DNA from 4 places in the Actinoplanes derwentensis genome. Region 3 is predicted to be linked to each of the others. Evidence: riboswitches for the same ligand, from Rfam matches in the RefSeq annotation. Region 3 holds a riboswitch; each other region holds the start of a gene.
The links. A riboswitch is a leader RNA that binds a small molecule or an ion and turns the genes downstream of it on or off. The one in region 3 is predicted to bind cyclic di-AMP.
Positions count from the first base shown of each region.

Region 1: another riboswitch for cyclic di-AMP. It lies ahead of BLU81_RS06155 (LysM peptidoglycan-binding domain-containing protein); the one in region 3 lies ahead of BLU81_RS31195 (coiled-coil domain-containing protein).
Region 2: another riboswitch for cyclic di-AMP. It lies ahead of BLU81_RS17600 (C40 family peptidase); the one in region 3 lies ahead of BLU81_RS31195 (coiled-coil domain-containing protein).
Region 4: another riboswitch for cyclic di-AMP. It lies ahead of BLU81_RS25000 (C40 family peptidase); the one in region 3 lies ahead of BLU81_RS31195 (coiled-coil domain-containing protein).

Region 1 covers NZ_LT629758.1:1,384,782-1,392,466, forward strand. The annotation lists gene BLU81_RS06140 (beta-galactosidase) at 1-1,819, shown strand, start outside; gene BLU81_RS06145 (GNAT family N-acetyltransferase) at 1,906-2,427, opposite strand; gene BLU81_RS06150 (CPBP family intramembrane glutamic endopeptidase) at 2,530-3,444, shown strand; cyclic di-AMP (ydaO/yuaA leader) riboswitch at 3,605-3,784, shown strand; gene BLU81_RS06155 (LysM peptidoglycan-binding domain-containing protein) at 3,783-4,331, shown strand; gene BLU81_RS06160 (phosphotransferase) at 4,340-5,290, shown strand; gene BLU81_RS06165 (epoxide hydrolase family protein) at 5,274-6,374, opposite strand; gene BLU81_RS47645 (hypothetical protein) at 6,493-6,771, shown strand; gene BLU81_RS06170 (HEAT repeat domain-containing protein) at 6,765-7,685, shown strand, end outside.
Region 2 covers NZ_LT629758.1:3,967,197-3,974,881, reverse strand. The annotation lists gene cydC (thiol reductant ABC exporter subunit CydC) at 1-1,246, opposite strand, end outside; gene cydB (cytochrome d ubiquinol oxidase subunit II) at 1,243-2,223, opposite strand; gene BLU81_RS17615 (cytochrome ubiquinol oxidase subunit I) at 2,233-3,666, opposite strand; gene BLU81_RS17610 (BlaI/MecI/CopY family transcriptional regulator) at 3,740-4,093, shown strand; gene BLU81_RS17605 (M56 family metallopeptidase) at 4,090-5,001, shown strand; cyclic di-AMP (ydaO/yuaA leader) riboswitch at 5,125-5,254, shown strand; gene BLU81_RS17600 (C40 family peptidase) at 5,281-6,237, shown strand; gene BLU81_RS17595 (MarR family winged helix-turn-helix transcriptional regulator) at 6,321-6,803, opposite strand; gene BLU81_RS17590 (epoxide hydrolase family protein) at 6,857-7,685, shown strand, end outside.
Region 3 covers NZ_LT629758.1:7,088,980-7,096,664, reverse strand. The annotation lists gene BLU81_RS31200 (glycoside hydrolase family 65 protein) at 1-2,172, shown strand, start outside; gene BLU81_RS31195 (coiled-coil domain-containing protein) at 2,230-3,276, opposite strand; cyclic di-AMP (ydaO/yuaA leader) riboswitch at 3,281-3,413, opposite strand; cyclic di-AMP (ydaO/yuaA leader) riboswitch at 3,621-3,757, shown strand; gene BLU81_RS31190 (coiled-coil domain-containing protein) at 3,756-4,793, shown strand; gene BLU81_RS31185 (ABC transporter ATP-binding protein) at 4,816-5,586, opposite strand; gene BLU81_RS31180 (ABC transporter permease) at 5,579-6,475, opposite strand; gene BLU81_RS31175 (TetR/AcrR family transcriptional regulator) at 6,663-7,262, shown strand; gene BLU81_RS31170 (Atu4866 domain-containing protein) at 7,418-7,685, shown strand, end outside.
Region 4 covers NZ_LT629758.1:5,677,104-5,684,788, forward strand. The annotation lists gene BLU81_RS24980 (penicillin-binding transpeptidase domain-containing protein) at 1-671, opposite strand, end outside; gene BLU81_RS24985 (hypothetical protein) at 678-1,391, opposite strand; gene rsmH (16S rRNA (cytosine(1402)-N(4))-methyltransferase RsmH) at 1,543-2,664, opposite strand; gene mraZ (division/cell wall cluster transcriptional repressor MraZ) at 2,808-3,239, opposite strand; gene BLU81_RS25000 (C40 family peptidase) at 4,054-4,755, opposite strand; cyclic di-AMP (ydaO/yuaA leader) riboswitch at 4,876-5,069, opposite strand; gene BLU81_RS25005 (MurT ligase domain-containing protein) at 5,439-6,659, shown strand; gene BLU81_RS25010 (type 1 glutamine amidotransferase) at 6,649-7,362, shown strand; gene BLU81_RS25015 (TVP38/TMEM64 family protein) at 7,403-7,685, shown strand, end outside.

The DNA.
Region 1 (7,685 bases), 4.9 Mb from region 3:
GGGGATCTTCTCGTGGGCGCGGCTCGAACCGGCCGAAGGGCGTTACGACTTCGGCTGGCTCGACGAGGTCATCGACCTGCTGCACGCCAACGGGATCCTGGTCGACCTGGCCACCCCGACCGCGTCGCCGCCACCGTGGCTGACCACGGAGCATCCGGAGATCCTGCCGGTGGACCGGGACGGCCGCACCGTCTGGCCGGGCGCCCGCCAGCACTGGCGGCCCACGTCACCGGTCTTCCGCGATCATGCGCTGCGCCTGGTCCGCCGGCTCGCGAACCGGTACGCGCACCATCCGGCCCTCGCCGCCTGGCATGTCAGTAACGAGCTGGGCTGCCACAACGTGCACGACTACTCCGACGACGCGGCGCGCGCCTTCCGGATCTGGTTGCGGGCCCGGTACCGGAACCTGGACTCTCTGAACAGCGCGTGGGGCACCGATTTCTGGTCGCAGCGTTACGGAGAGTGGCAGCAGATCCTGCCGCCGCGCCACGCCAACGGGCCGGTCAACCCGACGCAGCAGCTCGACTTCAAACGGTTCTCGTCGGACGCGCTCAAGGACCACTACCTGGCCGAACGCCGGATTCTGCGGGAGCTGACCCCGCAGATCCCGGTGACCACGAACTTCATGGTCGCCGGGGACATCAACGACATGAACTATCCGGACTGGGCGGCCGAGGTCGACTTCGTCGCCAACGATCACTACTCGCGGCCCGGCCCGCAGTCCCGCGACGAACTGTCATTTTCGGCCAACCTGTCCGGCAACCTGATCACCGGGCGGCCCTGGTTCCTGATGGAGCACTCCACCAGCGCGGTCAACTGGCAGCCGGTCAACGTGCCTAAACTGTCCGGCGAACTGGCCCGCGATTCGCTCACGCACGTCGCCCACGGTGCCGACGGAGTGTGCTTCTTCCAGTGGCGGCAGTCCCGGGCCGGTGCCGAGAAATACCATTCGGCGATGCTGCCGCACGCCGGAGAGACCAGCGCGATCTTCCGGGCGGTCACCGATCTCGGCGCGCGGTTGCGGTCACTTTCGGACATAGCCGGGATTGCTCGTACGCCAGCAGAAGTCGCTGTGCTCATCGACTACGAGTCGTGGTGGGTCGCCGAACTCGACTCGCACCCCACCGACCGCCTGCGCTACCGTGCCGAGGCCCTGGACTGGTACACCGCCCTGCTGGACCGGGGCATCCGTGCCGACGTCGTCCCGGCCGCCGCCGATCTGAGCGGCTATCGCCTGGTCGTGGCCCCGATCCTGCACGTGGTTCCGGCCGCACTTCAAGAGCGCCTTGCGGAGTACGTGTCCGCAGGCGGTCACCTGGTGACCACCTATTTCTCCGGCATCGTCGACGAGTTCGATCACGCCTGGCCCGGCGCCTATCCGGGCGCGCTGCGTGACCTGCTCGGCATCCGGGTCGAGGAGTTCGCACCCCTGCTCGACGGTGTCTCGGTACCGCTCACCAACGGCACGTCCGGCACCCTGTGGTCAGAGCGGGTCGAGGTTACCGACCCGGCCGTCAAGGTGCTCGCCGGCTACCGGGACGGGGGACCGGCCGTCACCCGGCGTGAGGTGGGGGAGGGGTCGGCGGCCTACGTCTCCACCCGGCTGGGCCCGCACGGTCTGGCCGCGATCCTCGACGACCTGCTGCTCCCGGCCGGCGCTACCAGTGAACTGCCCGCCGAGTTGCGCGGAAAGGTGGAGCTGGCGGTGCGTGGCCCGGCCCGGTTCCTGATCAACCGCACCGACGAGCCGGTCGACCTGTCCGGCGTCCCGGACGCGCCCGCCACACTCCCGGCTCGTGGGGTCGTGATCGTCCGGTAGACGTACCCGGCCGGGTCTGTCGTCACCGTCGCAGACCCGGCCCGAATCGCCTCCGGAAGTGACGCGAACGCCGAGAGGGATGCGCTCTAGGCTGCCGGGCGCTCCCGGGTGATCTCGGTGTCGCCGGAGTCGGTGACCCGGCGGGAGGTCTCGGTGAAACCGGCCTTCTCCGCGACGCGGGCCGAGCCGGTGTTGCGGGCGTCGTGCTTGATCGCCACGCGGGTGATGCCGGGCAGCGTGACGGCGACCCGGGTCAGCGCCTGCACTGCCGTGGTCATGTGGCCCTGCCCGGCGAACGGGGAGCGCAGCCAGTAGCCGATCTCCATCACGTCCGGGCCCATCCGGGTGTGCAGGCCGATGCTGCCGATCAGGTCGCCGACCGCGGTGAAGATCGCGTACTGGAAGTCGGTGCCCTTCTCCCAGCTCTGGTCGGCACTGGCGAGGTAGGCGCGGGAGCCCGACAGCTCGTAGTCGTCGGTGGCCCACGGCAGGAACGGTTTCAGCTCGGGCAGCGACTCGCGGACGGCGGCGGTGAGCTCGTCGGCCCACTCCGGCTCCCAGCGTTTCAGGACCAGAGTGCCGGCGTTGATCATCTCGGGTGGTTCCATGCTCGCATTCTGCCCGCTGCACTGCTCTATATCTCTGGGTAGGGACGAGGATCCGGCCGTGGCCAGATCCGCCGGTCGTCGATATTGACGAGACTTCAGTACATGTCGACGACCGGAACCCCGTACCACCGCCTTGCACTGACCCCCACCCACCGCTGGTGGCGGCCCCTCCTCGGCACGTTCTTCATCCTCGCCACCGGTGTGGTGGCGTTCCTGGTCACCTTTTTCGTCTACGCGGGTGCCGCCGAGCTGACCGGGCAACCGGACGGCGCGGACGGGATGCCCACTTTCGGTCCGCTCGCGGAACTCGCGCTCGGGTTCGTGTCGCTCGCCGTGCTGCTGCCGGTGGTCCTGCTCGCGGCCCGCCTGACCCAGGCCCGGCCGGCCGGCACCCTCTCCTCTGTCGACGGGCGGATCAGATGGCGGTGGCTGATGATCTGCCTGCCGGTCGCGGCGGTCGCCATCATCGTCTTCATGACCGGGGGTACGGCCCTCGCTGTGCTGACCGGTGAGGAGTCCGGACTCGACGTCCCCTTGGTGGGCTGGGCGCCGTTCCTGACATCGACGGCCGTGTTGTTCCTGGTGGTGCCGTTCCAGGCGGCGGCCGAGGAGTACCTGTGCCGGGGCTGGCTGCTGCAGGCCGTCGGCACGTGGTTCCGCGGTCCGTGGGTGCCGATCGTCTTTCAGGCTCTGGTCTTCGCCGCACTGCACGGGTGGGGTACGCCGTTCGGCTTCTTCGACCTGGCCGTTTTCGGAGTGATCGCCGGCTGGGTGACGGTCCGCACCGGCGGTTTGGAGGCGGCGATCGCTCTGCACGTGATGAACAACCTGCTCAGCAGCATTGTCGCGGGGGCTTTCGGGCAGCTGACGATCGACGAGACGGCGGCGGACATGCCGTGGCAGATGGCCGCGGCCGATCTTCCGGTGCTGCTCGGTTTCGCCGCGGTGATCACCTGGCTGTGGCGTCGGCGCCCGGCCCCGATGGACAGTCGTGAGCTGGTCGGAAGCGTGCATTAGTAGTCCGTACCTCTCCAAAGAGGAATAACCGGAATATCAACCCGCCAAGAAGATCAAATCGGGCAAATACTGTTAAGAACGTCACTATTCCCCCTCGTTTTCTTGGCTCTCGGCCCATCGACGTGGTTACCGTCGTCGCCAGTCCCGCGTTGCGGGCACTGTGAGCGGACCGCCGAATCCTGCCGCCGCTCACAGAAACGAAACGGACGGCAGGAGCGGGGGACCCAATCTCTACGGCGCATCGTTCTTGCGCCTCGGGGTGAAGCCGTGTGTGTGACACGGCCGGGATGGATCGTCCCGAACCCGACAGCTCACCTCGTAGGCGTGGAGGATCACCCATGTCTCGGATCGGTAGTAGACGAGTGCGCCTTGCCCTGACCATGGTCACGGCGGGAATCACCGGAGCCGGCATCGTCCTGAGCGGTGCGGCTCCGGCGAGTGCGGCCCGGCAGGTCAACTGGGACGTGGTCGCCAAGTGCGAGTCCGGCGGCCGCTGGCACATCAACACCGGCAACGGGTACTACGGCGGCCTGCAGTTCAGCCGCAGCACCTGGAAGTCCAACGGCGGCGGCAAGTACGCCTCGACCGCAGACAAGGCCACCAAGGGCGAACAGATCGCCGTCGCCAACAAGATCCACGCCAAGCGCGGCCTCAGCCCCTGGCCGACGTGCGGCAAGAAGTCCGGCGTCTACAAGAAGGTGACGGCGAAGAAGCCGGCCGCCGCGAAACCCAGCGGCAAGACCTACGTGATCCGCTCCGGCGACACCCTCGCCTCGATCGCCACCAAGAAGAAGATCAAGGGCGGCTGGCGTACGCTCTACGCATTGAACAAGAGCATTCTCGACAGCCCCAGCCAGATCCTCCCCGGACAGCGCATCAAACTCTGACCCCGGACGTGATCGGCACGCTGTCGGCCCGATTCGGCGTCGCTCCCGTTCTCGCCAGCGTGCCGATCACCCTCGGATTGATGAACCAGAACTGGCGCTGGACGACCAGGTCCGCCGACTACGCCGTCAAGCGCCTGCGTGACGCCACCCCGGCCACGGTCCGCCGCCAGCAACGGGCCCTGCCCACGCTGGCGGCGCACGGCATCCCGGTCGCGGTACCGTTCGGTCTCACCGAACTGGACGGCCACTGGTACACGATCGCACCCTGGCTGCCCGGCACGCACACACCCGGCACCGCGCTGAGCCTGCCCGCGTGTCACGAACTCGGGAGGGTCATCGGGCACACGCACTCGGTGCTGCGGGCGGCGCTGCCCGCCGGGCCGTCCACGCTGCCGCCACCGCCCACGGTTGCGGAGACGATCGCCCAGCTCGAACGGCTCGCCGCGGCGACCGGTGACACCGGCTTCGACGATTTCGCCCGCGCCGAGATCGACTGGCGGCTCCGGCTGCTGCCGTCGATCGCCCACCTGCGGCCCGATCCGGGAGCCGAGGACCCGATCGGCTGGACCCATGGCGACCTGACCCCACTCAACCTGCTCTTCACCGGCTCGGAAGTCAGCGGCATCCTCGACTGGGACCGGCTCGGCGTGCGACCTTACGGGCGTGAGGTCATTCGTACCGCCGCAATCGTCTTTGTCTCGTCCGCGGGTTTGGACCTGGACCGGATCGCCGCTTTCAGTGCCGGATATCGCAGCCGGATAGCCGTTCCCGCGGTGGCGATGCGGGACGCCGCCCACCGCCGATGGTGGGATCTCGCGACCGACACCTATTTCCTGCGGCGCCACTACGACCAGGGTGACACCGGCTGCGACCACCTGTTCCACAGTTCGTCCGCGGTGCTGCGCTGGTGGACCGGGCACCGCGACGATGTCGCCGAATCGCTCACCTCAATTCGCTGAAGAACGCGCACAGGTCGCCGATCAACAGTTCCGGAACCTCCAGGGCGGGGAAATGGCCGCCGCGATCGTGCTCGGCCCAGAATCGGATGTCCGGATAACGGCGAGCCGCCCAGCGCCGGGACGGCCGCGGCACCTCACCCCGAAAGACCGAGGCCCCCGCCGGTACGTCCACCGCAGTCGCGTCCCGGCCGTCGATCCAGGCCCCGACCCGGTCGATGCTCTCCGCGTAGAGCCGGGCCGAGGACGCCGCCGTGCCGGTCAGCCAATACAGTGTCACCTGATCCAGCACCTGGTCACGGGTCAAGCCGTCACCCCAGGACAACAGTTTCTCGGCCATCCACGCGCACAGTCCGACAGGCGAGTCGAGCAGCGCGTAACCGATGGTCTGCGGCGCCGTCCGGTGCATCTCCGAATAGGCCGACGAATCCCGCTCCCGCCGGTGCGCCTCATCCCTCGCGGCCTGTTCGGTATCGGTCAGGGCTTCGCCGGGCGCCGGACCGGCCAGCGGCGGGACCAGATGGATGCCGGCCACCCGCCCCGGATGCTGTGCGGCGAGACAGCTGGAGACGCTCGTGCCCCAGTCACTGCCGGCCGCCCCGAACCGGTGGTAACCGAGACCGGCCATCAGCTGCGCCCAGGTGTCCGCGATCCGCTCGACACCCCAGCCCGGCCCGGCCGGCTTGTCACTGAATCCGTAACCCGGCAGCGACGGGATCACCACGTCGAAGCCGGCCTCGGCCAGCGGCCCCGCCAGCCCCACGAGCTCCAGAACCGACCCCGGCCAGCCGTGCGTGAGAACCAGCGGAAAGGCATCCGGCCGCCGGGAACGGGCGTGCAGCAGGTGGATACCGAACCCGTCCACATCGGCCATGAACTGCCCGGCGGCGTCGAGCCGGTCCTCCGCCGCCCGCCAGTCATAACCGTCCACCCAGTAGGAACAGAGTTCCCGCACCGTCTCCACCGGAATGCCCTGCCCCCACCCCGGCACCGGCGAGGCCTCCGGCCAGCGGGCACCCTTGATCCTGGCCCGCAGGTCGGCAAGCTGTGATTCAGGCATCCGCCCCTGGAACGGCTCGATCTTCATCCGCCGATTGTCCGCCGCTTCCACGGGCCGGTACCGGCGGGACGAGTGAATCCGCTGGCGTATCGGGCCGCTGACCGGAATGCTCACGGCGATGTCCCCCTCGCATCGGAACGGTGAGATGAGATCTCCGATCACGTCGGTCCTGCTGTACCGCACGCCCGCCTGCTGGCGGATCTCGGTGGGCGCGGCGAACGGCGCAACGATCTGCGGCGGTCTGCCCGGCACGGCACCCGACGCGCCCGCCGGGGTCGCCCAGCGGGACACGCTCGACCACCTATGCCGGACCTGGGGTTTCACCGGCGAGCTGACCTGGCAGGAGACCAATCCCGGCTGGTGGTCGGCCGAGCCCGCCGCAGGGTTGCCGGTCTCGCCTTCGCCGGCCGGGCGGCCATGCTGATCACCGCGGCGCTCCAGGGCCTGGCGGGCAACCCGGAACTACCGGAGACACTGGTGCGGCGGCTTGTCGGATGGCAGCGGGGATCCGGTGAGGTGGCCGAGCGCGACGACCTCGGCGCGGCGACCATCGAGGAGATCATCGACACCGGCGACCACTGGCTCCTGCACTCCCTGGCACTCAACCGGCGGCTGCCGGATCCGGTCCGGTTGCGGCTCGCCCAGCACCGGGACGATGCCGTGCGAGCGGCACTCGCGCTGCGGGCCGACGGGCCGCGGGAAGTCTTCTCACTACTGGCCGGTGATCCGGACAGACTCGTCCGGGAGTGGCTGGCCCAGAACAAGCATGTCCCCGCGGACATCCGGGCCCGGCTCGCCGACGACCCCGATCCGGAGATCCGGGCGACGCTCGCACAGTGGTGGAACGGCGCGCCGGAACCGGTGCGGCGCAAACTGCTCACCGATCCGGAGCAGAGCGTCCGAGCCGCCGCCTGCTCCACCTACTTCCGCTTCCTGCCGCACCCGGTGCCACCGGCCGATCTGGTTCCGGCGCTGCTCGACGACCCGGCCACCCGTGCCGGGTCGGCCCGCCATGCCGTCCTCACCCCGGAGACTCTTGCGCGACTGGCCGGGGATCCGGACCACAAGGTGCGCCGCGAACTGGCCCGGCACCCGGACCTTCCGGCAGAGACCAGGGATCGCCTGGCCCGGGATTCCAGTGTGGTCGTCCAGGTGGCGGTCTTCGGCCGGGAGGATCTGCCGGAACACCTGCGGCAGGAGATCCACGAGAACCTCGAACGCCGGACGGCAGTCCCCGTCAACCCGTTCGACCGCGACCGCGACGATGACGCGTTGATCCGGGCCGTCGAGGACAACGCTGCCATCGATGAGCTGCGGCAGAGCCCGTTGCCGTGGGTG
Region 2 (7,685 bases), 3.1 Mb from region 3:
CGAAGATCTGTCGCACCGACCGGCGAACCGTCCCGACCTCGTCGCTCGTCCCGGGGCCCTGGCCAGCAGGAACAGCGAGGATCTCGGGGTCTGGGCCAGTAGGAACAGCGAGGATCTCGGGGTCTGGGCCGGTGGGGGCGGTGAGGATCTCGTCGACGTCGGCGATCACGGCGCCCGCGTCGGTGGAGGCGTGGTAGCGGGCCGCCATCTCGCGGAGCGGGCGGAACGCCTCCGGGGCCAGCAGGATCACCAGCAGGGCCGGGCCCAGCGGCATGTCACCGGCCGCCACCCGCAAGCCGGCCTGGACCGCGATCAGGCCCACCGACAGGGTGCCGACCAGGTCCAGGGCGGTGGACGAGAGGAAAGCGACCCGCAGGACGCGCAGGGTCGCGGTCCGGTGCCGGTCGGTCAGGTCGGCGATGACACCGGTCTGGCGTTCGGCCCGGCCGTACATCTTCAGGGTCGCCAGGCCTCGCACCACGTCCAGGAAGTGGCCGGCCAGGCGCGCGTCGGCCGCCCAGCGCTGTTCGGCGCGGGCTTTCGTGGCCCAGCCGATCAGGGCGCCGAGTACTGGGATCAGCGGCAGGGTGAACAGGGCGATCACCGCCGACGCCGGGTCCACGAACGCCATGATCACGACGACCAGCGGGGGCAGCAGGACGCCGAGCACCAGGGCGGGCAGGTAGCCGGAGAACCACGGGCGCAGCGCTTCGAGGCCGGTGCCGAGGACGGTGCTCAGGCGCCCGGAGCCGTAGGCCGCCACCCAAGCCGGACCGCGTTCGACGATCCGGTCCAGCAGCGACTGCCGGAGTTCGTCGGTGACCAGGGCGGCGGTTCGCTGGGCCACCACCTGCTCGGCCCAGGCCAGCAGCCCTCGAACCGCGAATGCTCCGGCCAGCAGACCGACCGCCCAGCCCCACGCGGGTCCGCCGGCCGAACCCGTCGTTCCGGCACCGGCCGTGCTCTCGCCGATCCGGGAGAAGCCGATCCAGGAGAAGCCGGTGCCGGGCGGACCGCCGACGGAACCGGTCAGGAAGCCGGTTCCGGCCACGATCCAGGTGAGCGCCACCGCGATCGTGATCGTCGCTGCGGCCTGTCCGATTCCGATCAGCGCCAGGACCGCGATTCCGGCCCGGCTGGCGCGGGCGTGCCGCAGCAGCCGTCGATCGATCGGGCCTTTGGCGACGCGGGGCGCGGTAGCGGCGGGCGGCGAGGCGAGAGCGGGCGGGGAGAGCGTCGTGGTCACGAGGCGACTCGTTCGCTGGCTACGCGGCGGCGGAAGACCCAGTAGGACCAGAGCTGGTAGACGATCACCCCGGGCAGGATCAGGACACCGGCGACGGTGAGCAGTTTCAGGGCCTCGGGGCCGGACGCCGCCGACTCGCGGGTCAGCGACCAGGCCGGGTTCAGCGTGCTGCGCAGGACCACGTCGCCGTGCACCGTGAACACGGCGACCACGGCGGCGGTGACGGTGACCGCGACGGCCGCGAACGAGGTGGCCTCGCGGTTGCGGCGGGCCTGCAGACCGGCCACGAAGACCAGGGCGGCCGCGGCCAGCGCCAGCCGGTTGCCGGTACCGAATCCGATCAGCAGCAGGGCGACCGCCCCGCCGGTCGCGGTGTGCCGGGCGACGTCACGGGCCCGGCGGCGGACCGGGCCGGTGGTGCGCAGCGACAGGAAGGTGGCGCCCAGCAGGATCGCGGCGAGCAGGGCGGCCAGTGCGCCCAGGCCGGCGGCGGGGGAGAACAGTGGGCCGAGGCTGCGGGCCAGGCCGGTGCCGGTGACCTCGCCGTCGGCCCGCAGCGCGAGACCGTCGACGAGGATGCCGAGGACGGCGCCCCAGAGCAGCACGATGCCGCCGGAGCTGTACGCCAGCAGCAGGTCGGCGCGGCGCCGCCAGGAGGGCGAGTCGTGTTTGCCGCGGAACTCCAGGGCCGCTCCGCGGATCGCCAGGAGCAGCAGGATCAGCACCATCGGCAGGTAGAGAGCGGACATCAGGGCGGCGTACCAGTCGGGGAAGGCGGCGAACGTGACCCCGACGGCGGCCACCAGCCAGACCTCGTTGCCGTCCCAGAACGGGCCGACCGTACGGACGATCGCTCCTCGTTCGTGCTCGTCGCGCCCGAGGACGGGACCGAGAATGCCGACGCCGAAGTCGAAGCCCTCGAGGACGAAGTAGAGCACCCAGGCGAGGACGAGGACCGCGAACCAGAACGTGATCACCGAGTGCTCCTAGTACGAGGGGACCGGCTCGGGTTCCTCCGAAGAAGAAACCGAAGGTGTCAGCGGCTGACGGGAGAGGTGAACGACCAGGCGGTACCAGACGATCGCGAGCAGGCCGTAGACCAGCGTGAAACCGGCCAGCGACGCGATCACCTCAGGGCTGGTGAGCCCGGGGGAGATGCCGTCGGACACCTTGGAGATGCCGAACGCCAGCCACGGCTGCCGGGCCGTCTCGGTGAAGATCCAGCCGAAGGTGTTGGCCGCGGCGGGCAGGACCGGGGCGAGCAGGACGAATCGCCGCAGCCAGGCCGGGGTGCCGAGGGCGGGTTTGAGGAAGCCGGGCAGCAGCCGGGTGAGGGCACCGGGGACGACCCGGTTCCATCGGGTGTCCTCCATCCGCCACAGGTGGAAGGCGGCGAGGGCCATCGCCAGGATCCCGGCGCCCATCATCAGCCGGAACGTCCAGAACGCGACCGGGATCATCGGGACATAGCTTCCCGGCCCGTACAACGCGGTGTAAGAGGCTTGCAGGTCGTCGATGCCCTGGACGGTGCCGCTGAACGACCCGGTGCCCAGGAACGACAGCAGTCCGGGGATCTCGATGCTGAAGAACGGCCGGTCGTGCCCCAGCTCGCCGATGGCGAAGACCGAGAACGGCGCCGACGTGGTGGTCTCGTAGAGCGCTTCGGCGGCGGCCATCTTCATCGGCTGCACGGCCGTCATCACCTTGCCGAGGTGGTCGCCGCTGATCGCGGTGACGGCCCCGCCGATCAGCACGGTCCACGCGCCGACCCGGGACAGGGTGCGGAACGCGGTGTCAGCTGAAGCGCGCCAGATCCCGATCGCCATCAGCAGCCCGCCACCGGCCATCGCCGCGCCGCCCATGGTGTGCGGGAACGCCGCGAGTACCACCTCGTTGGTCATCAGGTCGGTGAAGCTGGTCAGGTGCGCGCGTCCGGTCTCCGGGTCGAGGGCGTAGGCGACCGGGTTCTGCATGAACGAGTTGGCGGCCAGGATGATGTACGCCGACAGCAACGTCCCGACCGCGACGACCACGATGGTGGCCGCGTGGATGCGGCGCGGCAGCCGGTCCCAGCCGAAGTACCACAGGGCCAGGAACGTGGCTTCGAGGAAGAACGCGAGCATGCCCTCGATCGCCAGGGTCGGCCCGAAGACGTCACCGTAGAACCGGGCGAACGCGCTCCACCCGAGCCCGAACTGGAACTCCTGCACGAGGCCGGTGACCACGCCGACCGCGAACGTGACGATCAGCAGCTTGCCGGTGAACTTGGTCAGGTGCAGGTACTTGTCACGGCCGGTCCGCATCCACGTGAGCTGGAAGCCGGCCGCGGTGGCGGACAGGCAGATCGACACCGGGACGAACAGATAGTGGTAGATCGTCACGACCGCGAACTGCAGCCGGGTCAGATCGAGCACGTCCATGGGAACCCCTCTACGACGATTCGTAGTAGATACTACGACGTGTAGTACGACAACTTGAAGTAGAGTGGCCCACATGGCAAGGAACGACCTCGAGCGGGAGGTCATGGCGAAACTGTGGGACGCGGGCGAGGCCCTCACCGTCCGGCAGGTGTTCGAGCTGCTCACCCGTGACCGCGACCTGGCGTACACCACCGTGATGACCGTCCTGGACCGGCTCGCCAAGAAGGGCCTCGTCACCCAGCAGAAAGCCGACCGCGCCTATCGGTACGCCCCCGCGCAGACCCGCGAGGAGATGACCGCGGGTGTGATGCTCGACGCTCTCAGCTCCACCCCCGACCGCGACGCCGCCCTGGCGTACTTCGTCGGCCAATTACCACCCGAAGCCCTGAAGCTCGCGATCGACAAGGCCCGTAACATCGAGCGGTGACCGCCCTTCTGCTCGGCGCCCTCGGGTTGACGCTCTCGCTGCTCGCGCCGAAGCTGCTGGCGACCGCCCGCTGGACCGATCGGGCCCCGGTCGCCGGTGTGCTGCTGTGGCAGTCACTGACCCTGACCGCCGTGCTCTGCGCGCTGGGTGTGGTCCTGGCCGCCCCGGAGGAGGCCTCCCGCGCGGCCGGAGCCCGGCATCCGGAGACCGTCGCGGCCCTGCTCTTCTCCCTGGTGGTGGCCGCCACCATCGTGATCCGGCTGATCGTCTCGCTGGTCCGGGTCACGTCCCGGGCCCGGGCCCGCCGCGACCGGCACCGGATGCTCGTCGACCTCCTCGACCGGGTGGAACGCCACGAGGACCTGGGCGGGGGAGAGGTGCGGGTGCTCGACGCGCCGCTGCCGCTCGCCTACTGCGTGCCCGGCCGGGACCCGCGGGTGGTCCTCAGTGACGGGGTGCTGCGAGTGCTGGACCGGGCGCAGGTCGACGCGGTCCTCGCCCACGAGCGCGCCCACCTGCGGCACAAACACGAGCTGGTGATGGAGTCGTTCACCGCGTTCTATCAGGCGGTGCCCGGCCCGCTGCGGTCCAAGGTGCCGCTGGACGCCGTGCACCTGCTGCTGGAGATGGTCGCGGACGACGCCGCACGCCGCCGGACCGGTTCCGGGCCGCTGCGGGCCGCGCTGGAACGGCTCACCGACGCCGTCCCCCTGGCGGAGGAGGTGACCGCCGACCCGGAGGGTGAATCCCGGCGCCGTCGGCTGGCCCGTTTGACCGACGGCCCGGCCGTCAGCTCGGCGGCGTGGACGGTGGCCGGCACGACCGCCGCCGCCGGCCTGCTGGTACTACCCACAGTGATCGTTGTCGTTCCCTGGTTGGCGCGGGCATTGACTGCCTGGCCCTTCTAGTGACTCTTCGCAAGCGTCACTGTGCGTACAGTTCGGCCGGTTGTGCGACCTTCATTTGCGCCCATGATCCGAGTACGGTGAACCCCGGTTCGACCAGCCCCCCATCGGTCACCCGGCCGATCTGGCGGACCACCGCCTAATCGCGTTGTCGCGAGCCGGGGAACCGAGTACCTGGGGTGCAGCCACTGAGTGGCCGGGCAGACTTCCCGCCCGAACCCGTCAGCTAACCCGGTCGGCGGCTGAACGGGAAGAAAGGAAAACGCACCTGACGTGAAGCGCATGCGCAACCTGCTGGTGGCCGTGGTGGCCACCGTGGGCATCGTCGTCACGGGGCCATCCGCCGCCTACGCCGCACCCTCTCCGGGTGCCGTCGAGGATCAGATCGACAAGGCGTGGAACACGCTCGAGCCCGTCATCGAGGACTACAACGGCAACCACACCAAGCTGACCAAACTGCGCAAGCAGCAGAAGTCACTGGCGAAGACGCTCGCCCCGCTGCAGAAGCAGGTGGACGCCGCGATGGTGGAGGTACGCGGCCTGGCGGTCGACGCGTACATCCAGGGGCCGCCCACAGTGGCGACCGCGATCCTGTCCGGGGACCCGGACGGGCTGGCCGACAAGCTCACGCTGCTGGACCAGCTCGCCAGCAACCGGAAGGCCTCGATCGCGGAGGTCTCGAAGCTGCGGGACAAGTACGCCGCCGACAAGGCCTCGATCGACCAGATCGAAGCCGAGATCGCGGTTCGCGACACCGATCTCCAGGGCAAGAAGACGGACATCGAGAAGGAGATCACCAAGCTCCAGAAGCTCCGTCTCGCCGCCTACGGTGACACGGACGCGTCCGACGGCCCGCTGCGCACCGGTCCGTGCCCGGTCACTTACACGAACGACAAGGGTGGCCGTGCCGCCCAGAAGGCGTGTGACCTGATCGGCAAGCCCTACGTCTTCGGCTCCAACGGCCCGAACAGCTACGACTGCTCGGGTTTGACGCAGGAGGCCTGGGGTTCGGTCGGCGTGCATCTCGAGCACTACACGAAGGATCAGTACGGTTCCGGGACACCGGTCAGCCGGGACGAGCTGAAGCCGGGCGACCTGGTCTTCTACTGGTCCGACGTGCACCACGTCTCCATCTACATCGGTGGTGGCATGGTGGTGCACGCGCCGCACACGGGCGACTACGTGCGGATGGCGACCATCGATCGCGGTCCGATCGCCGGTTACCGCCGGCCCGGCTAGATCGAAACCCTCCGGGGAGACCGCCGTCGTTCGCTGACGGCGGTCTTCTTTCTTTTTCTGGTACGCCTACCGACAGTCCCGGACTACCCCGCGAGCCAGGCGTCCCCTTCCGGCCGCGACGCGGCCGCCGGGCGTGAGCGGTCCGTCGCCGGCGTCCCGTGATGCTCCAGTAGCCGCCGCAGCAGCCCGGTCAGTTGATCCCGCTCGGGCCGCGACAGCGGCGCCAGCAGCTCCTCCTGGATCGCTGCCACCCGCTCGCTCAGCTCGGCGGCCCGCTCCCGGCCGGTCCCGGTCACCGACACCACGTTGCGCCGCTTGTCCGCCGGGTCGGGTGCGCGCCGCACGAACCCCGCCGACTCCAGCTCGTTGAGCGCCCCCACCAGATCGCTCAGGTGGATCCCGGTGCGCCGCCCGAGCGCCGCCTGACTGGCGGGCCCGTCGGTGACAAGCGAATCCAGCAGCCGGAAGTGATAGCCCCGGGCCCCGGTGGCGGCGAACCCTTCGGCGATGAGCCGCTGCGCGTGTGCGGAGACCTGGTTCAGCAGCCAGCTCGGTAGATGATCCACCCGCCGACAATAGCATTGGACGCACTAACGTTTATGCGACTAACGTTAGTGCCATGAACGATATCCGGGTGGCCCAGTCCGAACTCGACGACCTGACCGACCGCCTCGCCCGCACCCGCTGGCCCGCCGACGCCCCCGCCGGCTACGGCATCACCCTCGACCGGGTCCGCGCCCTCGCCAGCCACTGGCAGCGCTTCGACTGGCGGGCCCACGAGGCCGAGCTCAACGCCGTACCGCACCAGAGCACCGAGCTCGACGGCGACCGCGTCCACTTCTTCCACACCCGGTCCACCGACCCGCACGCGCTGCCGCTGCTGCTGACGCACGGCTGGCCCGGCTCCACCGTCGAGTTCCTGGACGTGATCGGCCCGCTGTCCGAGCACTTCCACGTGGTGGCCCCGGCGATCCCCGGCTTCGGGCTGTCCGGCCCCACCACCCGATCCTGGGGTGTGGACCGGGTGGCCCGCGCCTGGGCGGCCCTGATGACCGAGCTGGGTTACCCACGCTTCGGCGCCCAGGGCGGCGACTGGGGCTCCGGAATCTCCCGCAGTCTCGGCACACTGGCCCCCGGCCGGGTCGTCGGTGTGCACGTCAACTACCTGCCGACGCCGGGCACCGCGGAGAACCTGACCCCCGTCGAGGAGGCCCGGCTGGCGAAGACCATGCACCTGGCCGCGAACCGGCACCCGCACCAGATCCTGTTCGCGGCGACCCCGCAGACCCCGGCCTACGCGCTGACCGACTCACCGGCCGGTCTGCTGGCGTTCATGGCGGAGAAGTTCGACACGTGGGCCGACCCGGCCACCCCGGTCCCCGACGACCGGATCGTGGCGAACGTCGCCCACCACTGGCTGTTCCGCACCGCGGGCACAGCGGCCCGCA
Region 3 (7,685 bases):
CCGCTGCCGCACGCCGAGGGCGGGTACGGGTTCCCGGAGTCCGGCCAGACCATGGTGAACGTGACGAACGCCAAGCTGATGCGCCTGCTCGTCAACGACGAGCCGTTCGACGTCCGGTACGGCGAACTGCGCTCCCACGAACGCTGCCTGGATCTGCGGGGCGGCCTGCTGGAGCGGGTCGTCGAATGGGTCTCCCCGTCCGGCCAGGGCGTCCGGGTCCGGACCGTGCGGCTGGTGTCGTTCACCCAGCGGGCCGTGGTGGCGTTCCTCTACGAGGTGGAGCCGCTGGAGACGTCGGCCCGGCTGATCCTGCAGTCCGAGCTGGTGGCGAACGAGCAGTTGCCGCCGATGAGCAAGGACCCGCGGGTGGCCGCCGTCCTGGATCGCCCGCTGTTGGGCGAGGAGATGCTGGAGCAGCGCACCGGCGGCATCCTGATCCACAAGACCAAGGCCAGTGACCTGCGGATGGCCGCGGCCATGGAGCACCTGGTGGAGACCCCGGGCCGGCACGCCATCACCACCGAGGGCCACCCGGACTGGCTGCGCACCACGGTGGCCTGCCGGCTGGAGCCGGGACAGAAGCTGCGGGTGGTCAAGCTGGCCGCCTACGGCTGGTCCAGTATGCGTTCGCTGCCGGCTCTGCGGGACCAGGTCGGCGCGGCGCTGGCCAGTGCTCGCCTGGACGGCTGGGACGGTCTGGTCCAGCAGCAGAAGGACTACCTGGACGCGTTCTGGGACCACTCCGACGTCAAGGTCGAGGGTGACCCGGAGGTGCAGCAGGCGGTCCGGTTCGGCCTGTTCCACACCTTGCAGGCCGGCGCCCGGGCCGAGCAGCGCCCGATCGGTTCCAAGGGCCTGACCGGGCCCGGGTACGACGGGCACACCTTCTGGGACGCCGAGACCTTCGTGCTGCCCGCGCTGACCTATACCCAGCCGTCCGCGGCGGCCGACGTGCTGCGCTGGCGGCACTCGACGCTGGACCTGGCCCGGGAGCGGGCGCAGACCCTCGGTTTCCAGGGCGCGGCGTTCCCGTGGCGGACCATCCGGGGCCAGGAGTGTTCCGGGTACTGGCCGGCCGGCACGGCGGGCTTCCACATCGGCGCCGACATCGCCGACGCGGTCCGCCGGTACGTGCAGGCCACCGGCGACTACGACTTCGAGCGTGAGGTCGGCCTGGAGCTGCTGGTGGAGACCGCGCGGCTGTGGCGTTCGCTGGGGCACCACGACCGGCACGGGCGGTTCCACATCGACGGTGTCACCGGGCCGGACGAGTACACCGCCATCGTCAACGACAACATCTACACCAACCTGCTGGCGCAGCAGAACCTGATGACCGCCGTCGAATCCTGCAAGCGGCATCCGGACCTGGCTCGCAACCTGGGTGTGGACGACGAGGAGACGGCGTCGTGGCGGGACGCGGCGGCCGCCGTGCACCTGCCGTACGACAAGGAACTCGGTGTTCACCAGCAGAGTGAGGGCTTCACCCGGCTGCAGGAGTGGGACTTCGAGAACACCCCGCCGGAGGGGTACCCGCTGCTGCTGAACTACCCGTACTTCGACCTGTACCGCAAGCAGGTCATCAAGCAGGCCGACCTGGTGATGGCGATGTACATCCGGGGCGACGCGTTCACGCCGGAGGAGAAGGCGCGCAACTTCGCCTACTACGACGCGCGGACCGTCCGGGACTCGTCGCTCTCCGCCTGTGTCCAGGCCGTGATGGCGGCCGAGACCGGGCACCTGGAGCTGGCGCACGACTATCTGGGCGAGGCCGCCCTGATGGACCTGCACGACCTGCACCAGAACGCACGGGACGGCGTGCACGTGGCGTCGCTGGCCGGCACCTGGATGTCGCTGGTCGCCGGGCTCGGCGGCATGCGTGACTTCAACGGGCAGCTCAGCTTCGCGCCGCGCCTGCCCAGCCGGATCAACAACCTGGAGTTCTCGCTGCTCTGGCGGGGACTGCGCCTGCGGGTGATCGTGACCGCCGACGAGGTCACGTACTCGCTGCGCAACGGTGGCGGCCAGGCCCGGCTGACGCTGCTGCACCACGGCAAGGAGATCGAGGTCACCCAGGTCCGTCCGGTGACCGTGCCGATCCCCGCCGCGGTGCCGGCCGGTCCGGCGCCGGTCCAGCCGCACGGCCGGGCTCCGGTCCGGCGCTCGGTGCACTGAGGTCATAGAAAAGCGCCCCCGCCCTGACTCAGGGCGGGGGCGCTTTTCTACGTGCTGTTAGAGCATCGAGACGTGCACGTGGTCGGTGTGATCACTGACACCGTGATACGACTTCCAGCCCGAAGCCGGGAACCAGATCTGCTTGTACCAGATCACGTAGTAGATCCCGAGCTCGTCGGCATTCCGTACCAGGAAGGCCGTGAGGTTGTTGCCGTACTTCATCTTCTTGGTGTCGCTGAGACTCGCCGAGGAGAATCCGCTCTTCTGCAACGACCAGTCACAGGCTCGGCCCTTGGGATGTTCGAAGGGCCCACCAGTGCGGTGACAGCCGACGAACAGATTGAAGCCGGCCTTCTTCGTTTCCTTGTACATGTTCAGGGTGCGCTTGGTGATGCAGCCACCAGTGGTCGGGTCGTCCTCGGTGCAACCCTCGGCCGAGAACCCGCCGCTGGAGTTGCGCGGGGCGGCTTTCGCCTCGGCCGACTTCGAGTCCACCAGACCCTGGTTGACGGTCTGGTTGATGCCGGTGCTGGCGCCGACCAGGTCGAGCTGCTTCTCGGCGGATTCCTTCTGCTTCTTCAGGACCGAGAGCTGCTGCTGTTCGTTCTTGAGCTCGGCGTCGAGGGCCGCCTTCTTGGTGGTGACCTCGTCGATCACCTCGTTGAGCTCGTTGAGCTTCCGGTCGTGCAGCGTGTTGATCTCCTCGAGTGAGACCGCCTTGCTCAGGAAGTCGTCTGAGGAGCTGCTGTCGAGCAGGAAGGTGAGGGTGCTCAGGTTCCCGGTCAGGTACTGCTGCCGGGCGATCGAGTTGACCTCGGGAATCAGCACGTCCCGGCGGGCCTCGGCGGCCTTGATGTCGACGTTCAGCTTCTTCTGGTTCTTGGTGGAGGCAGCGACCGCTGCCTTCGCGGAGACGAATCGCCGGTTCGTCGACTCCATCAGAGTCGACATGAGCCCGTCGGACTTCGTCTCCGAAGCCGGTGCCGGGTTCTCGGTCTCGTCACCGGGTGCGGCGGACGCTGGTGAGGCCGGTGCCAGGAGCATCGCGGCGGTTACCAGCGGTGCCAGGGCCAGTATCAGCCACCGGCGGGGACGTGCTGTCATCAACAGTTCCTTCCGTGACTCCGCCGACCGAGTTAGCTGACGGGTTCGGGACGGAAGCAATCCCTACCGCAACTGCGGATACACCCCAGTGACCTGGTTCCCCGGTTCGTCTCGCGACGATTGGGCGGTGGCCTGCCGGCAACTCGGGGGCGGTGCCGTCCTGGCAGGACCGGCGGCCAGTTTACCCGAGATATCGCTGTGGATCAGGCCCCGGTAAGGGCCAATGCAGTTACCGTCCAATGACTATCCGTAATTGCTGTCACCGTTTGTGTCAGGCCAAATGCGTCGCGTACGAGAACTGTCGATACTTGGATCGAGTGGGTATGGTCGGTGCGGTTCCCGCACGGGAGCCGCCGCCTAATCGTCATCAATGACGAGCCGGGGATCCATTTTCCCTCGGGGTGAATCCGCACCCAGCGGTAGGGATTTCCTTCGTCCCGAACCCGTCAGCTAACTCGGTCGGCGGCCGACGGAAGGAAATGCCTGTGCAGCAGAACACTGCGCGGCGGTTGGCGGCGTTGCTGGCGCTGTTCGTCGCCGCGTGCGGATTGGTCGTCGCCCCTACGGCGGCCTCTGCGGCCCCTCCGCTGCTCGCCGCCCCGGGTGACTCCGGAGATGACGGCGAGGGTGGTTCGGGGACCCTCATCGAACAGCTCGAGAAGGCCTCCAGCGGCTATGTGAAGGCCAAGAAGCAGCTCAAGACCTCCAAGGACCAGCAGGTCAAACTGGTCGCCGAGATCAAGCGACTGGACTCCGAGGTCGGCCCGAAGCAGGACACCCTCGACATGCTCGCGACCCAGGCGTACACCGCCGGTCGCGCCGGCACGATGGCCACCCTGCTCAGCTCCGACTCGGCCGAGGGATTCCTGGGCCGGGCCGAGACCCTGGCGCTCGTCGCGACCGACCAGAACCGGGCCATCGAGGACATCAAGTCCACCCTGGACACCCAGCAGAAGGCCAAGGTCGCCCTCGACCTCACCATCAAGGACCAGACCAAGCAGGTCACCGTGATGGCGAAGCAGAAGACGAACGCCGAGGCAGCACTCAAGGCCGCCAATCAGGGCGCCGCCAGCTCGGCCACCAGCACCGGCGACAGTGCCGACGCGGCCCCGGCCCCCAGCGGCTCCGGTTCGGGCTGTAGCGAGACCGACCCGACCGGCACCGGCGGCTGTCTCACCCCGCGCACCCTGCACGCGCTGAACCAGGCGAAGGCCGCCGGGTTCACCCGGTTCACCAAGTGCTGGCGCACCCAGAACAGCGGTGAGCATCCCAAGGGCCGGGCCTGCGACTTCTCCGCCGAGAAGGGCACCTTCGGCGGAGACGCCACGGGATCGGACAAGACCTACGGCAACAACCTGGCGAACTACTTCATCCACAACGCCGACAGCCTCGACGTGCTCTACGTGATCTGGTACCGCCGGATCTGGCTGCCGAGCAGTGGCTGGAAGTCGTACAGCGGCGCGGGTGGCGACCCGTCCAGCGACCACACCAACCACGTGCACCTGTCAGTCAACTGACGAACCGGAGTCGCGAGGCCTTCTACCTGCGGGTGAAGGCCTCGTACTCTTTCATCACCTCGGTCGTCGGGCCGTCGGCGCGGATCGTGCCGGCCTCCAGCCAGATGCACCGCTCGCAGGTGTCCCGGATCGACTGCTCGCTGTGGCTGACCAGGAAGACCGTGCCGGCCTGGCCGCGCAGCTCACGGACCCGCTGCTCGCTGCGCTTGCGGAACTTGGCGTCACCGGTGGCCAGCGCCTCGTCGATCAGCAGCACGTCGTGCTGCTTCGCGGCGGCGATGGAGAACCGCAGCCGGGCCGACATGCCGGAGGAGTAGGTCCGCATCGGCAGCGAGGAGAAGTCGCCCTTGTCGTTGATGCCGGAGAAGTCGATGATCTCCTGCTTCTTGGTCGCCACCTCGGCCGGGGACATGCCCATCGCGAGACAGCCCAGCTCGACGTTGCGATCCCCGGGCAGTTCGTTCATCAGGGCCGCGTTGACGCCCAGCAGCGACGGCTGGCCGGCCGCGTAGATCGCGCCCTTGGAGACCGGCAGCAGGCCGGCCACCGCGCGCAGCAGGGTCGACTTGCCGGAGCCGTTGGTGCCGATCAGGCCGATCGCCTCGCCCTTGTAGGCGACGAAGCTGACACCCTTGACCGCGTGCACCTCGCGGATGTTGCCGGCCTTGGAGCCGGTCACCATCCGCTTGAGGCTGGCCAGTGGGCTGGAGTTGGGGGCGCCGCCCTGCTGGACCCGATAGATGATGTGGGCGTTGTCCGCGATGACGGTGGGGGTGCGTTCGCTGTCAGCCACGGCCGTAGCCCTTCTCTCCGCGCCAGAAGTAGACGTAACCACCGATGCCGACGACCAGGCTCCAGACGGTGGCCTGGATCCACAGCACGGCGGGGGGATTGGCGAGCACGACGTTCTCCAGCAGTGCGTGGCGGGCCAGCTCGATGAAGATGAGCAGCGGGTTCGCCTCGACGATCTGGAGTTGCCAGCCCTTCAGTACGTTCTCGAACATGGTGACCGGGTAGAGCACGGCCGACCCGTAAAGCCAGAACCGCATGATGAACGGGATCAGCTGCTTGACGTCGCGGACCTTGGAGCCGTAGCGGGCCATGAACATGCCCAGCCCGACGTTGAAGAACGACTGGAGCAGGACCAGGGGGACCAGCAGCAGCCACTGGAGGGTGATCGGCTCGCCGGTCGCCAGGACGATGGCCATCAGGACCACCATCGCGACCAGGAAGTTGCGGATCTCCACCACCGCCGCGGAGAGCGGCAGGCTGGCCCGCGGGAAGTGCAGCGCGCGGATCATGCCCAGGTTGCCGGTGATCGCGTTCGTCCCGGTCTGCACCACCGACTGGGTGAACTGGAAGACGAAGACACCGATGCAGAGGTACGCGATGAAGTTCTCCATCGAGCGGTGCGTGTTGAGCACCAGCCCGAAGATCACGAAGTAGACCGCTGCGTTGATGACCGGGGTGAGGACCTGCCACACCGCGCCGAGCTTGGTGTTGCCCAGTGCGGACGTCATCTTCGCGCTCGCGTGCGCCTGGATGAAGTGCCGGTAGGCCACAAGCTGCCGGGTGTACTCCGGAAGGCTGGGGAGCCGACCGGAGGCACTCAGGCCGTTCTGCCGGGCCATCTCCTTGAGGGAGAGCCCGGTGTCGGCCGGGGCGACCGCCGTCTCTGGCATGGGGTCGTGCTCCGATCTAGTCGGCCCGCTGGGGACGGCGGAATCCGAGGCCTGATGCGCGGTCACAGAGTGCAGCATGCCAGGCTCCCGCCGACGTCGATGGAACGGGTTCGTATCGACGTGAACTGAAAGGTAGCCGACCGAACGGCGGAACGCAACCGTTACGTCGTAGCGCTATAGTGGCCATGTGGCGACAATCAAGCGCGCACCAGCCGGAGCGGCGGTGCTCCGAGGCGACATCACCGTGGCGATTCGCAAAGCGGTCATGAGTGAGCTGGCGGAGGTGGGTTACGGCAGGCTGTCCATTGAAGCCGTCGCCCGCCGCGCCGGTGTCGGCAAGACCGCGATCTATCGCCGGTGGAGCAACAAACTCGAAATGGTAATGGAGATAGTCAAGGATGTCGCGGACCGAAAGGTTCCACTTCCGGACACCGGGAGTTTCCCTGGCGACCTCCAACTCCTCCTGCTGATCGTCAGCACGGCCCTTCAGCACCGGATGGCCTCGCAGATCATTCCGGACCTGATGGCCGAGGCGGCCCGCAATCCGCAGATCGCCGAGACCCTCCAGCGGGCCCTGCGCACCCATCAGCAGGCCGTCGGCGAGAAACTCATCGGCCAGGCCGTCGCCCGAGGGGAACTGCCCGAGGGCACCGATCCGGACGTCGCGGTCGACATGATCCTCGGCCCGCTCTACTGGCGTCTCGCCGTGGCGCGGCAGCCGATCGAGGAGGACTACCTGGAGAAGTTCACCGTGGCGGTCACCGCGGCGTTGCGCGCCACGGTCTGAGCGGGCACCCGTGCGGGGACCGAGCACCCGTACGGGAACCGAATCGCTCCGCTTCGCAACTGACGGAACCCAGCGACCCGGTCCATCGGGTGCCGACCGGAAAGGGCGTCCCCGCGCCCCGACCGGAAGCGCGCCCCGACCGGAAGCCGAGCCCGATGCACACTGCCTTCGACCCGCACGTCGACTTCACCGTCCTCGACGCCGCATCGCTCCTCGCCATCGCGATGGGCGGCACGGCCTACAACGGTCCCGCCGCGATCCAGTCGCAGGTGGCGATCAACACGCCCGTGGTCGGTGCGTGGCGTAGCCCGGACGGGACGGTGCGACTCCGGTTGCACACCGACGGCACGTTCGCCGGTGAGGTGGCCGGGCGCCGCCGGTCGGCCCGGGGCACCTACGACGTCGACGGCGAGTCGGTCGTGC
Region 4 (7,685 bases), 1.4 Mb from region 3:
GGTTCGGCCGGGACCGGCCTTCTTGGATTGGCGGTACGCCCGGACGGGCCCCGTCCACGGTCGGTGACCCGGCGGTTGGGGCCCGGAGCCGGACGGCGCTCGGGCCTCCGCTCCCGGGCGTCCCGTTCGTCGCGGCGGTCCCGCCGTTCCCGGCTGTCCCGGGTCTCCCTGACCCGGCTCTCCCGGCTTTCCTTGACCCGGCTCTCCCGGGTCTCCTTGGCCCGGGCGTCTCGGGTCTCCTTGCTCCGGGCGTCCCGGGTCTCCTCGCGGGCCCGGTTCTCCTCGCGGGCCCGGTTCTCCTCGCGGGCCCGGTTCTCCTCGCGGGCCCGGGAGGTGGCTCGGGTGCGGGGCTGGTCGGCGTCACGCTGAGCCGGCGGCTGGTCGGCGGCCCGGCCCCGGCCGCGCTGCGTGCGCGGGGTGCTCTCGCCACCGTCGAGAACCTGCAGTGCCGGCCGGAACGGATCGGCGTTACGGCCGGCGTTACGCGGCACCCGCCCTCGCTCGGCCACGGTCCGCCCACGTGGGGTGTAGGCCCGCGCCTCGCCGATGCTGGAGCGGCCGCGACGGCCCTCGCGCGGGTCGTCGCCCGATTCCTCGCCGGGCAGGTCCGGTGACGAACCACGCCGGGACTGACTCGCCCGGCGCGGTTTCTCGTCGTCTCGTGGCGACACGGTCGGTTACTCCCCGGTCTTCGCGGTGATCTCGCCGGTACCGGGCTCCTCGGCCTCGCCAGTAGCGGTCTTCTCCAGCTCGCCGCTGCCGCCCGTGCCGGTCTTGTCGACCTCGCCGTTTTCACCCGAGCCGGTCTTGTCGACCTCGCCGTTTTCACCCGAGCCGGTCTTGTCGCCGAGGCCCTTGCCGGTGGTCGGGGAGGTCGGGCCCTGGCCCGGGGTCGGCGCGCCGACGATGTCGCCGTTCGGCAGCCGGATCACGGCCGGGTTGTCGGCCGCCACCAGGCCCAGGCGGCGCGCGGCGGCGGTCAGGTTGCCCGGACCGGACGCCTCGACGAGCTGCCGCTCCAGCTCCTGCTGCTGCTTGTCCAGGACGGTCTTCTCCTTGCGGAGAGCGTCGAGGCGGAACGACTGCTCCATGGTCTTGGTGTTGATCAGCAGGATGCCGACCACCCCGGCCAGCACCACGGCGATGACCGCGGCGGCGAAGGTGGCACGTGGCGCCCGGATCGGCAGCGGAGGTGCCACCCAGAGCCGGGGGCGGGCACTGGGAACCGGCGGCGTGTCACCGGTCACCTCGATGGAGAGCGCGGTGGCGCCGTCGACGGGTGCGGCCGTGTCCCGGCCCTTCCCGCTCCGGATCCCTGACCGGCGCGTGTCGGCCCCCTCGGATCGGCGCGTCGCCCGTGCGCCGGTCCCGGTGTCGGCATCGCGGCTCACCCGGCGCTCCGGCCCCCCGGCCGTACCACGCGACTGCGCCCGGTCCCCCGACCGCGACGCTGCGGATCGCTCGCTCATGCTCTTCCCTCCCCCTCTTCTCTTAGCCCCCGGGCGTAACCCCGCGGTCCCCCCTGCGTTGGGAACTCCGGTGCTACCCGGCTTTCCCGTTCCCCCGGGGCCGCTCGCGGCCGGTTCCGAACGCCTTGCCGGTCCTGCCCGCCTGCTCCTGCTCGCCGATCCGTTCCACCGCCCGCAGCTTCACCGAGGCCGCCCTCGGGTTGGCAGCCACCTCGGCCTCGCTGGGCGGCTCCGACCCCCTGGTGAGGAGACGGAGGCTGGGACCGGTGCCGGGCAGCTCGACCGGCAGGTCGACCGGCCCGGTACTGCGTGCCCTCGCGGTGAGCGCGCGCTTGACGATCCTGTCCTCCAACGATTGATAACTCATCACCACAAGTCGCCCGCTGGGTGCCAAGGCGTCCAACGCCGCCGGAACAGCCCCTTCCAGGACCTCCAACTCGGCGTTGACCTCAATACGTAGTGCCTGGAACGTCCTTTTTGCCGGATTTCCACCTGTTCGCCGCGCGGCGGCCGGGATCGCGTCCTTGATCAGCTCGGCCAGGCGCGCCGTAGAGGAGATCCGGCCCTTCGCCCGTTCCCGCACGATCGACTGGACGATCCGCGGTGCGAACTTCTCCTCGCCGTACTGCCGCAAAACGCGAACAAGATCACCCGGCGGGTACGCGTTGACGACCTCCTCGGCGGTCACGCCCCGGGACTGGTCCATCCGCATGTCCAGCGGAGCGTCCTGGGAGTACGCGAAACCACGATCCGCCTCGTCCAGCTGCAACGACGAGACCCCGAGGTCGAAGAGCCCACTGTGGATCGCCGGAAAACCCAGCTCGCTGAGGACCCGCGGCAACTCGTCATAGACCGCGTGCACCAGATGCGCCCGATCGCCGAACCGGATCAGCCGATGCCGGGCGTGCGCCAGCGCCTCGGTGTCCCGGTCGAGCCCGACCAGGACGACGTCCGGGTACCGCTCCAGGACCGCCTCGGCGTGCCCGCCCAGACCCAGCGTGAAGTCGACGTGGATGGAACCCGGCAGCCTGAGGGCGGGGTCGAGCAGTTCCAGACAGCGCTCGAGCAGCACTGGCACGTGTGTGCCCCGCGGCTCCCCCATGTCGACCCCCATCGCCGTAACTGCTCGCGTTTCACTCGTTTGTTCCATATTGCTGTCCGGCCCGGTCGCCCATCCGTACCGCCAGATCCCCATCCGCTCTTCGTCCCGAGCCGGCTGACCGGCCCCGAACACGCGCCTGGCGCCGGGGAAGAGGCGCCAGGAGCGGGAGCGGCTGGAGATCTCGCAGTACGGCAGCAGTGGCGTCCGGGCCGAGAGCAGCCCACCGAGTGCCACGCCTACAGTCCGCCGGGCAGCACCCCCTCCTCGATGTCGGCGAAGTCTTCCTCGCTCGCCGAGAGGTAGTCGTCCCAGGACTGTTTGTCCCAGATCTCCACACGGGTGCTCGCACCGATCACGACTAGGTCGCGACCGAGACTGGCATACTCCCGCAAATGGGCTGGAATCGTCACCCGGCCCTGCTTGTCGGGAACCTCGTCGTGCGCACTCGCGAAGAACACCCGGCTGTAAGCCCGGGCGGCCTTGTTGGTGACCGGAGCCTCACGCAGCTGACCGGCGATGCGCTGGAACTCCGGCATCGGGAACACGTAAAGACAGCGCTCCTGCCCCTTCGTGATCACGACACCTCCCGCCAGCTCATCACGGAACTTCGCCGGGAGGATCAGCCGGCCCTTCTCGTCGAGGCGCGGGGTGTGCGTGCCGAGAAACATTGGCCCCCACCCCTTTGCCGTGGCGGCCGCTCCATCGCGGAGGGAGCGGATCGCCTGTCAACTCGGGCCGGCAGGTCCGGCGTCGCTCTTCCGCCCTGCCACTGTGCTCCACTCTACTCCACTTCCCTCCACCTGCAACCCGAACGCGACCACTCCCGAGCCGCTTTCGCAGACGTACTCGCAGCTCACAGGCGGTGGGGCGGAGTGGAGGGCCAAGCCATGATCAACTGCGTCCAGTTTCCGACATCGAGCGCTCCAGGTCGCAAATCCCCCACGTTTCACCCTGTCTTTCGGCCCGTTCGCGCCCCGGTGGAGGGAAAGGGAGCACTCCGCTGGACCGAAGTGGAGGCCCCACCCATCGAGATCCACCCTTCTCCCCAGGCGATCGCGCTGTCCCCACCCTCCATCTCGCTCCGTCCAATCCCTCCACCCACCCCGCGCGCGTGCCGAGTTCGGGTCCACTCCGCACCCCAACCCACCACACACGGGCGTATGCCTTCACGTGTGGAGAGCCGCGGCTCAAATCGCACCCCGACTCACCACACGCGGACGCAGCCACCCTCGCGTGGATAGCCGCGGCTCCACCTGCACCCCGACTCACCACACGCCCGGACGGCCTCCGGACATGCCTGTGGGGCGTGACCCAGACTCGGGCCACGCCCCACAGAAGGCGTTGCTATTCCTTACTTACTGCAGCCGCTGCGCGACACCTAACTACTACCGCTCGCGACACTCACTACTACCGCGGCGCGATGGCGCTCACCGACGACCGCGGCTCGACAAGTCACGTCGAACAACAGCCGATGCGAGGCGATCAGGCGACCAGACGCCGGACCACGTAGTTCTTGCTCCAGATCTTGTGCTTGCCGACACGTGCACCGGAGTGCGGCGAGTCGTACATGTAACCGTTGCCCGCGTAGATCCCGGCGTGGTAGCCGTACGACCCGTTACGGAAGACGATCAGGTCTCCGACCTTCTTGTTGCTCTTGGAGACCGACTTCCCGTACTTCTGCTGGGAGTTCGCCTTGTGGGGCAGGCTCTTTCCCGTGGTCTTCTTGTAGACGTACTTCGTGTAGCCGGAGCAGTCGAAACGGCTCGGCCCGGACGCCCCGAACTTGTAGAGCGCGCCCTTGTGTTTCTTCGCCTCGGCGAGAACCTTGGCGCCACTGGCAACGACCTTGACCTTGACCTTGGTCGTGACCTTCTGGTTGTAGCCGGAACCACTGAAGATGGTCCGGACCCAGAGGGTGGACTTCGGCTTGGCGGTGAGGGTGACCGCGCTGGTCTTGACGGTGCCGGTGTCCAGGTTGCGCCAGGCGCCGTTGCTCCAGCCCTGAAGACGGACCGTGCCCTTGGCGATCTTGCCAGTGGCGGGGTCGATCACCTTCGCGGTGACCTTGAGGGTGGAGCCCCATTTGAGGCTCCGGGTGCTGGTCGTGGAGGCCAGCGTGGGGGTGACCTTCACGGCGGCCGCAGAGGCGGCGACCGGGGTGACGGTGGTGGTCGAAGCCGCCATTGCTGGCGAGGCTGCGACCAACTGGCCGGCACAAAGGCAGAGACCCAGGGACAGTGCGACGGTGCCGGGGCCGAATGCGGGCATACGACGACGGCTCGAACTGTTTTCGTGCACGGTAGAGAGTTCCCTCCGGCACGCCTGCGAGGTTAGCTGTCGGGTTCGGGCGGAAGGGCTTGCCCGGCCGCTGGTTGGCGGCTTCACCCCAAGGTTTCTCCCCGGGTGCGATCCGCCATGAAGCGGAACGCGGGAAGAGACCGCAATTGGGTCCCCCGTCCCCGCCCCCGAATGCCTTGTGAGTTCGGCTTGCTTGCGATGACGCACCGTCCAGCTCGGGGCAGGGCTCGGCGTGAACCGATCCGGTGCGGCCGGCGGCGATGTGCCCCCGGCAGATTCCTTGGTACCCGACTCGGCCCATGATCGTCAGCATGAGGTCAATCACTCTGAGTAATTGACACAAATCCTCATGTCCAATTTGGTAGCTCCGCGAAACAAATGCCGCCACACAAAGTAATCAGTTCACTACACTCCGCTTAAGGTTACGGGTGAATCAGAACACACAAAAAGTCGAGCCGGACGTCCGAAAAGCCCGGACCGGGGAAAACATCGAATAGGCCGTGATCTTGACGGTCTGGCAACTCGACGTGACGGTCGAGTCCGGTACCCTCGCTGGCGTGACGGACGGAATGCCTCTCATCGCCAAGGTCGCGACCTCAGTGTCGAAGACCGCCGCGGCACTCTCCAGGGCCGCGGGACGCGGCGACGGCTCGGTGATCGGCGGCTGGATCGGCCTCAAGATCGACCCTGACCTGCTCGCCCACCTGGCCGCCGGTCGTGCCGTCGCGCTGGTCTCCGGGACCAACGGGAAGACCACCACGACCAGGTTCACCGCGGCCGCGGTCGGTGTCCTCGGCCGGGTCGCCACCAACGGTTACGGCGCCAACATGCCGACCGGCCACACCTCGGCGCTGGCCAAGGAGGGGCACACCCCGTTCGCGGTCCTCGAGGTCGACGAGCACTACCTGGGCCAGGTCATCGACCAGACCAAGCCGCAGGTGGTGGCGCTGCTGAACCTCTCCCGGGACCAGCTGGACCGGGCGAAGGAGGTGGCGATGATGGCCCAGATGTGGAAGATCAAACTCGCCTCCCACCCGGAGATCAAGGTCATCGCGAACGCGGACGACCCGCTGGTGGTGTGGGCGGCCAGCGGCAGCCCGCAGACCACCTGGTTCAGCGCCGGCCAGCGCTGGCTGGACGACTCGTTCGTCTGTCCGGAGAGCGGCCACGCGATCGAGCGCGCGCAGGGCGACTGGTGGTGCACCGGCTGCCCGCTGCGCCGGCCGCGCCCGTCGTGGATGGTCGAGGACGGCGGAGTGTTCGACCCGGACGGCGTGTGGCACCTGGTGCAACTCCAGCTGCCCGGCCGGGTCAACATCGGTAACGCGGCCACCGCGCTGGCGGTCGCCGCCGAGTTCGGGGTGCGGCCGATCGACGGGGTCCGCACGCTGAAACAGGTCGCGTCGATCGCCGGCCGCTACGCACAGGTCGACAAGGACGGCCGTAACCTCCGGCTGCTCCTGGCGAAGAACCCGGCGAGCTGGCTGGAGGCCTTCGACATGGCCGACCAGGTGCCGACCCTGCTCTCGATCAACGCCCGTGACCCCGACGGCTTGGACACGTCGTGGCTCTGGGACGTGGACTTCGCCCCGTTGCGCGACCGGCCGGTGCTGATCACCGGTGACCGGGCGTTCGACCTGGCCGTCCGCCTGCAGGTGAACCAGGTGCAGTTCCGGCACGTACAGACTTTCGACGAGGCGCTGCGGTCCGTGCCACCCGGCCGCCTCGAAGTGATCGCCAACTACACGGCGTTCCAGGACATCCGAGCGGAGTTGGACCGTGTCAACTGAGGCCCTGCGGATCGTGTGGATCTATCCCGATCTGCTCTCGACCTACGGCGACCGCGGCAACCTGCTGATCCTGGCCGCGCGGGCCGCCGCCCGGGGTATCCCGGTGGAGACCTACGAGGTCCGTTCGGACCAGCGGATGCCGAACGCGGCCGACATCTACCTGATCGGCGGCGGCGAGGACGGCCCGCAGGCGCTCGCGGCGCAGCGGCTGCTCGCCGACGGCGGCCTGCACCAGGCGATCCATCAGGGTGCCTCGGTGCTGTCCATCTGTGCGGGTTACCAACTACTCGGTCACTCGTTCTTCGCCAAGGGGGTGAAGTGCGCCGGGCTGGGACTGCTCGACATCTTCTCCGACCGGGGCGAGACACGGGCGGTCGGCGAGCTGCGCGGCGAGATCGACCCCCGGCTGGGGCTGCCGCCGCTGACCGGTTTCGAGAACCACGGCGGGCGGACTCACCTGGGCGAACACGCCGCTCCGCTCGCCCGGGTCACCGCCGGCATCGGCAACGACGGCCAGACCGAGGGCGCCTGGGCCGGCAAGATCCTCGGGACGTACTCGCACGGTCCCGCACTGGCTCGCAACCCAGCTATCGCCGATCTGCTACTGAAGTGGTCGACGGGCGCGGATAGGCTTGCGCCTCTTGACGACACCTGGAGCGAGCGGCTCCGCGGCGAGAGGTTCGCGGCAGCGATCCCGGCATGACATTGTCCTGAATCGACGACAGTTGAGGCGGTAGGCCTGGATGACCGACACCCTGAACGTTGACGAGCAGGCCAAGGCCGGCGGGTGGAAGCGGCGCGCGATCCGCTTCACCCTGCTCGGCCTGAGCGTCGGCGCACTGGCCGCCGGCGCCGCGGTCCTCCCGTTGCGGGAGATCGGCGACGCGGTGGTCGGTCTGGGCCCGGGTGCCGTGGTCGCGGTGGCGGTGCTGGGCAGCCTGCTGCTGTCGGCGCTGGTCCCGCGCACCCTGATCACGATGACCTGCGGCGCTCTGCTGGGCGCCACGTCCGGGATGGCCGCCGCTC